DNA from 2 places in the Psychrobacillus sp. FSL K6-1415 genome. Region 2 is predicted to be linked to the other one. Evidence: riboswitches for the same ligand, from Rfam matches in the RefSeq annotation. Region 2 holds a riboswitch; the other holds the start of a gene.
What was found. Region 2 has a riboswitch for FMN ahead of ribE (riboflavin synthase). Riboswitches for the same ligand answer to the same signal wherever they lie in the genome.
Positions count from the first base shown of each region.

Region 1: it holds a riboswitch for FMN, as region 2 does, so the genes downstream of both, MKY60_RS08180 (ECF transporter S component) here and ribE (riboflavin synthase) in region 2, are expected to answer to the same signal.

Region 1 is NZ_JBBOOQ010000001.1:1,757,537-1,760,967, reverse strand. It holds gene MKY60_RS08180 (ECF transporter S component) at 673-1,266, opposite strand; FMN riboswitch at 1,420-1,552, opposite strand; gene MKY60_RS08175 (hypothetical protein) at 1,856-3,100, opposite strand; gene sigX (RNA polymerase sigma factor SigX) at 3,093-3,431, opposite strand, start outside.
Region 2 is NZ_JBBOOQ010000001.1:1,577,151-1,580,581, reverse strand. It holds gene MKY60_RS07360 (DUF3889 domain-containing protein) at 1-170, shown strand, start outside; gene ribH (6,7-dimethyl-8-ribityllumazine synthase) at 265-729, opposite strand; partial or broken gene ribB (3,4-dihydroxy-2-butanone-4-phosphate synthase) at 766-1,353, opposite strand; gene ribE (riboflavin synthase) at 1,366-2,001, opposite strand; FMN riboswitch at 2,141-2,272, opposite strand; FMN riboswitch at 2,506-2,637, opposite strand; FMN riboswitch at 2,871-3,002, opposite strand; gene MKY60_RS07340 (hypothetical protein) at 3,293-3,431, shown strand, end outside.

The DNA.
Region 1 (3,431 bases), 180 kb from region 2:
GCGTTTACCTGTCCGCGCCATTCTGCAATTCTTAGAAAAATACCTAAGTGCGTTTTTGGTTAACTACAGAAAAACTACTAACTATTCCTAGATTAAGCACTCGAAGATGCAATTTCGTTCGCTCTAACGCTACTCTATACGATTGAAACCAGCTATTTTTTGCCGTATGTCTTCTGTCTTCTTACTAGTTGAAAGATGCTTGATAACAAATCCAGAGCCCCTGTTTTGTATGCGGTGCACTTCATATCATAAAGTACTAGGAACATGGACTTTGTGCGTATACATCCTCATCTTTTATGAAATAATTGAATCCAATTTTATCGTTACTTGCTCTCCCCTATTGTTTACTTGCTTACATCTGTGGCTTACTTGCGGTCGTAAAGAGCTTACTTGCCCATAGTCCATAATTACTTGCGGTTTATTACCTTTTACTTGCGAAAAGGATAATTTCCCCAAATAATTTGATTAATTCACAACCTAAATGAATGTAACTGAATTACTAATTGTTATTTTCTACTTATTAGTTCCAATGCTATAAATGATGTCTTTAGATGATCCTATATAATCACTGCTTACTTAGTTGATTGTGGCGGAAATCAAAGCGGTATTATCCATTTATATTTACTTTCCTCTAAAAAAAAGTTGTTCCTCCTAATGGAGAAACAACTTTTTTTAATTTGTATTAGGTTTCATATATGAATTAGTAACCTTATCAAGTAAAGGTTTTATACGTTTAAATAATACAATCATCACAATAGTTACAATTACGCCTTTAATCAAATTAAAGGGTAAAATACCGAAAATGATAGTATTAAACAAGGCAGTACCGGTTTCCATTGGGAAATTTAAGAAATAAGTGTACATTGGTAAAAACACATAATAATTTAAAACACTCATACCAATCGCCATAGATACTGTACCTGCTCCTAGTCCTACCATAATTCCTTTTGACGTAGTAACTTTACGATAAATCAAATACACTGGTGTTAAAAATAAGATACTAGTTACAAAATTAGCCATATGACCAACAGGTACACCAGTTGGACTTCCTGCAAATAACCAATCTAACACATTCTTTAAAAATGCAACTAGAATTCCTGCTATTGGTCCCATCGTGATTGCAGCGATTAAAGCTGGTATATCACTAAAGTCGACCTTCAAATATGCCGGTAAAACCGGTAATGGAAAAGCAAGTAGCATTAAAACAAAAGAAATACTACTAAGCATTGCAACTGCAATAAGCATTCGCGTTTTGCCTTTTATCATAAAATCCTCTCTCCTTTTGCGATTCACTCCACAAGAAGAAAGGTTCAGCTCGTTTGCACACTTAAAGAATCCCTTGAACCAATAAAGTTCAAGGGAGAAACAAGGTACACTTAAATAAGCGTATCCGTATAAGCATACGAGAAACGACTGCACCTTCACCTTCTCCCATCCAGACTATACTGTCGGCTTTGGAATTTAACCAAATCAACCTGTTAAGGTTCGCGGGCTGAAGAAATAAATTTCTAATACCGCCGGTCGGGAATTGCACCCTGCCCCGAAGATGAATCAATATTTTGTTGATCTTCATGATTAATATCTTGAATTAATAACATTTTATCAAATATAAACAATATATGCAACAGACCTGTTTGTAATTGAGACCAACATCCTAATATAGGCTATAATAAAAAATTTACGGGCTTTTTTGATTGAATTAAGGGCTATATTTGAAATCTTATGGGCTTTCATCTCGTTATTATTCCTGGATTGATTGTTTATGGGCTATTTCCATAACTTTATAGGCTATCGCGTACCCAGATACAAAAAAACTGCCAAGCTTTAGTTGATAAGGATTGGCAGTTGACGTTATTTAGTTGGTTCGCAAAGTAAAACCATTCGGTCCGATTGGAACAGGAAGTGAGCTGCTTAAATTAATTCCATCCCAACTTTCTTGTACAACATTTTCTAATTGGATGGATTGATTAAAGCTTGCGGCAGTTAGGGAAAAAGCTTCTAATAATCGAGATGCCTCACTCACATCTAAAGATTCCAGGTTTAAAGGTTTATCGAAGCGTATTACTAAACCTTTATCCTCTCTTACTGTGTAGGTCACATTATTTGGTATAACAGAAGTGTATATATCATTTCCAGGATCTCTCATATCCATCAATGCTTCCGATAATGTAGCGAATGTTTTATTAAAATTTGGTGCTAAATATGTCTCTCCATTAGAACCATTATATGCAAAGTAATTTACCTTTTTCTCTGTACCTTTTAGCTCCACAGGTTCATCTAGCGTACCGACTTGATCCCAGTCAATCGGCGAACCATCTTCATTGACCCTTAAAAAGGAATCAAAATCAGTGAAAATTTCATTGATAGAAGATAGATAAGGCGCCATTGCTCCAGGGGCAGCATCATAACCATGATCTACTGGTAAGTAGTGCTTTAACATTTTACCTTCTGTCAAAAAGTAACCTTTGTAAGGATGGTATTCTTGGAATCCAAGGGAAATCTCATCAATCCCAAATGCGTATCTTTCATATAGCTCCAAGCTATTTGGTGTCTTATTTGGAAAATCCATATCTATTTGTTCTTTAGGAATTACAATCGTTATTGGAATAGAGAGAGCATTTTCTAATAAAGAAAAATGAAATACTGTTCCTCCATTTAAATCGTTCTCGTAAACAGAGGTAAATAGACTGTCGAAAGGAACTAATTCATACGAAGATACTATTTTTCCAGACATAGTCGACATATCGCTAGACTTGTCTTCTTCAGTAGCCATTGATGCTTCTTCTGGTACGTCCATCGTTCTCATATGATCTTTTTCCATTGATGACTCTTGGGCTTTATCAGCTGTGGAACTCTCATTCTTATTTATAAAGGAAGAGACGAGAACTGTTAATATAAGGACAGAAGCTACGGAAATGATAAAAGGTAGCCATTTGTTCATTGAAACCTCTAGTCGATTACGTTTCTCAGGCCTCTCCTGAATTTCTATTTTGGATTTTACCAGTTTATACATTTCATCTTTCGAGCGTTTATCTGTAAACTTCGGCATGTTATTTAATAGCTCATCTAATACACGATCTTCTGTCTTTTTCTCACTCATGATGAACATCTGCCTCCTTTTGCTTATCAGATAATCGTTCACGAAGTGCTTTTATTGCACGATGTTGCGTTGTCTTCACTTTCCCTTCCGACCAATTTAGAATTTCCGATGTTTCCGCAATCGAAAGTTCCTGGAAATATCGCATAATAATAACCATTTTCTGATCTCCCGTACAATCATCCAATGCAATTAATAATGTTCTCATCTCATCATTAAGCTGTACTAAATCTTCCGGTAACATTTCGGAAGATGCAAGTTGCATCTTTTCCCAGTCAAATGAGTCAAATAACCTCTTTTTTCTGACGGTTTGTTTTCTAAAATGGTCAATTGC
Region 2 (3,431 bases):
CAAGTATTATTGACTACCTACATGAAGGAAAGGAAACTAAAGAAAGTTCTACAATTGAAAAATTTAAGTTATGGTTAAAAGATAGTGGTAAGGAATTTGGAGTATCTGTCAAGATTGAATATATTACTGACACTGATGAGCTTGTTAATATTCAAATACAAGAAAATTAGGATTTATTTTGAACATTTTTTTCTCCTTATTATAAGGATTAGTAAACCAACCAATGACCTGTTGCGTTGGTCATTGGCTTTCTTATTGCTCTTTTTACATTATCTTCAAAAGATTTGCCATCTCAATTGCTGATATAGCAGCATCGTATCCTTTATTCCCTACTTTTGTACCCGCTCGTTCAATAGCCTGTTCAATGGATTCAGTTGTAACAATACCGAAAATAACTGGTACTCCAGTTTGTAAACCTACTTGAGCGATTCCTTTTGCAGCCTCATTACATACATAGTCATAGTGTGTAGTAGCTCCACGAATTACTGTTCCAAGACCAATAACAGCATTATAATTATGTGATTCAGCCATTTTTTTTGCAATAAACGGTACTTCGAATACACCTGGAACCCATGCGACTTCTATATTTTCTTCCTTTACCCCGTGACGTTTCAATCCATCTATTGCGCCATCAACTAGCTTTGCATTTATAAAATCATTAAAACGCCCTACGACAATACCTATTTTCAAATCTGTTCCGATTAAATTTGCTTCTATTGTTTTTACCATCTTATTCTCTCCTTAGCTAACTTTATTATTTGTTAAGTAATTTGATAATTCTTCAATTGTTACAATCTTCACTTGAAATTGTTGGGCAAATTCCAGTAAATCTGGTAAGCGTGCCATTGTCCCATCTTCGTTCATAATTTCACAAATTACACCAGCTTTTGACGATGCACAGAGTATTCCAAAATCCACGGCAGCTTCTGTATGTCCTCGTCTTTCTAATACACCACCTGGTTTTGCAATAAGTGGAAAGACATGTCCAGGTCGCTTAAATTGTAGTGCTCTAGCTTGTGGATTAATCACTTGCAGCATTGTTTTAGATCGATCGAAAGCACTAATCCCTGTTGATGTCGTCTCATGATCAATCGACACAGTGAATGCAGTTTGATGAAAATCTGTATTGTCAGAAACCATCGGATGCAATTGCAATTCCTGGGCAATTTCTTCATGAATAGGCATACAAATCAACCCCCGACCATATTTGGCCATGAAATTAATATTTTCTGGTGTAGCAAATTCTGCTAAGCAAAGAAAATCCCCTTCGTTCTCACGGTTTTCATCATCTATTAAAATAATGATCTTACCTTGTTTTAAATCCGTTATTGCTTCTTCTATCGTATTTAGCATGTTATTATCTCCTTAAAAACCGTTCTGCTTTAGAAAATCTTGTGTAATAGTTGATTCCTTTTTATTTTTAACATATTGATACATATACTTTCCTAGCATGTCACATTCAATATTGACTAGTTCACGCTCTTTCTTCATCCCTAACACTGTCTCTTTGTTTGTATGGGGAATTAGTGAAATAGTTATTGTCGACTTAGTTATTTCAAAAATAGTTAAACTTGTACCATCTACGGTAATAGATCCTTTGGGAATACAAAAGTGACTTACATCTTCTGGTACAGTAATATCAATATAAACTGCATTTGCAGTAGGTCGTTTCTTCAATATCGTACCTACTCCGTCGACATGTCCGGAAACGAAATGTCCACCAAAACGGCCATTTGCGCCCATTGCTCGTTCTAGGTTAACAGCTGAACCATTTTTTAATAAATTGGTTGTAGTCGCATGAAATGTTTCTGGCATTACATCTACTGTAAATTCAGTTTGAGAAAATGTGATTACAGTTAAACAAACACCATTTACTGAAATGCTATCGCCCAATTTTATATCTTCTAAAATTCTGTCAGCTTGGATAGAAAGTTGCATACTGCTAGCACTTTTTTGAATGTTTTTTACAATACCTTGCTCTTCTACAATTCCTGTAAACATTGTATCCTCCTTTACTAATATGTTTTGAGGAGAAATCAGAAGCTTCTTAAAAACAAAAAACTCCGCCCACAAAGGTGACAGAGGAAAATTAGGTAGATTCAAACAAGCCTTTTGTAAATATTTCTCAAAAAGCATCGAACTACTCCTTCTCCCATCCAGACTATAACTGTCGGCTTTGGATTCACACCAAATCATGCTTTTTACGGCTCACAGGCTTCAAGATTGCTCTTTTACTGTCGATTGGGACTTTCACCCGACCCCGAAGGATAATTATTCAATTTAAAAAAGCGCAAGCTCCTATGCCAGCCTAGACAACCGGATAATAATTGCAATAAAGGCTACCTTTGCCTTTACTGCCCAGACTGAAACGACATGAGGAGCTATTCGTTGTAACTAGACATAAAAAAACACATCCAGAATTCATTGGATGCGAGAGAAGTCGTACTTTAATAAGCCCTTTTATATCGTTTTTTAGTATAACTAAAAAACCTATACAATAGGCACATATTCCTTCTCCCATCCAGACTATAACTGTCGGCTTTGGATTCACACCAAATCATGCGTTTTACGGCTCACAGGCTTCAAGATTGCTCTTTTACTGTCGATTGGGACTTTCACCCGACCCCGAAGGATAATTATTCAATTTAAAAAAGCGCAAGCTCCTATGCCAGCCTAGACAACCGGATAATAATTGCAATAAAGGCTACCTTTGCCTTTACTGCCCAGACTGAAACGACATGAGGAGCTATTCGTTGTAACTAGACATAAAAAAACACATCCAGAATTCATTGGATGCGAGAGAAGTCGTACTTTAATAAGCCCTTTTATATCGTTTTTTAGTATAACTAAAAAACCTATACAATAGGCACATATTCCTTCTCCCATCCAGACTATAACTGTCGGCTTTGGATTCACACCAAATCATGCGTTTTACGGCTCACAGGCTTCAAGATTGCTCTCTTACTGTCGATTGGGACTTTCACCCGACCCCGAAGGATAAATTATTTAATTGGTCTAAGAATAACAAGTCCTTAAATTTTTTGCAAGTTATTCCGATTACAAACTCCTAACAAAAATTAAATCAGAAATCTAAAAGTGCGTCCACGTTAACCTTTACAATTGCAATGATTGCCTATTTCAGCCTGAACTAGTCTGTCTTGAGTTTATTGTTTTGAACACCTCTTCTTTTTAAATAGATATACAAATATGTTTACAACTTATAGAAGTTCTATATCTTTCAAATAATCATAAAATACATAGATTCTAAAATATAAAATAAGGGGAAATGGAAATGTATGCTGTTCATTTTATGGAGAAAAATATAATTGTTTTAACTCAAGTATTGAGAGATATCCCTGCGGTCGAAGACAATCTAAAAATTAAAGGCCGAAAAGGCAAAGTGATTAGTGTCCAAGAAACCGAAGAAAATG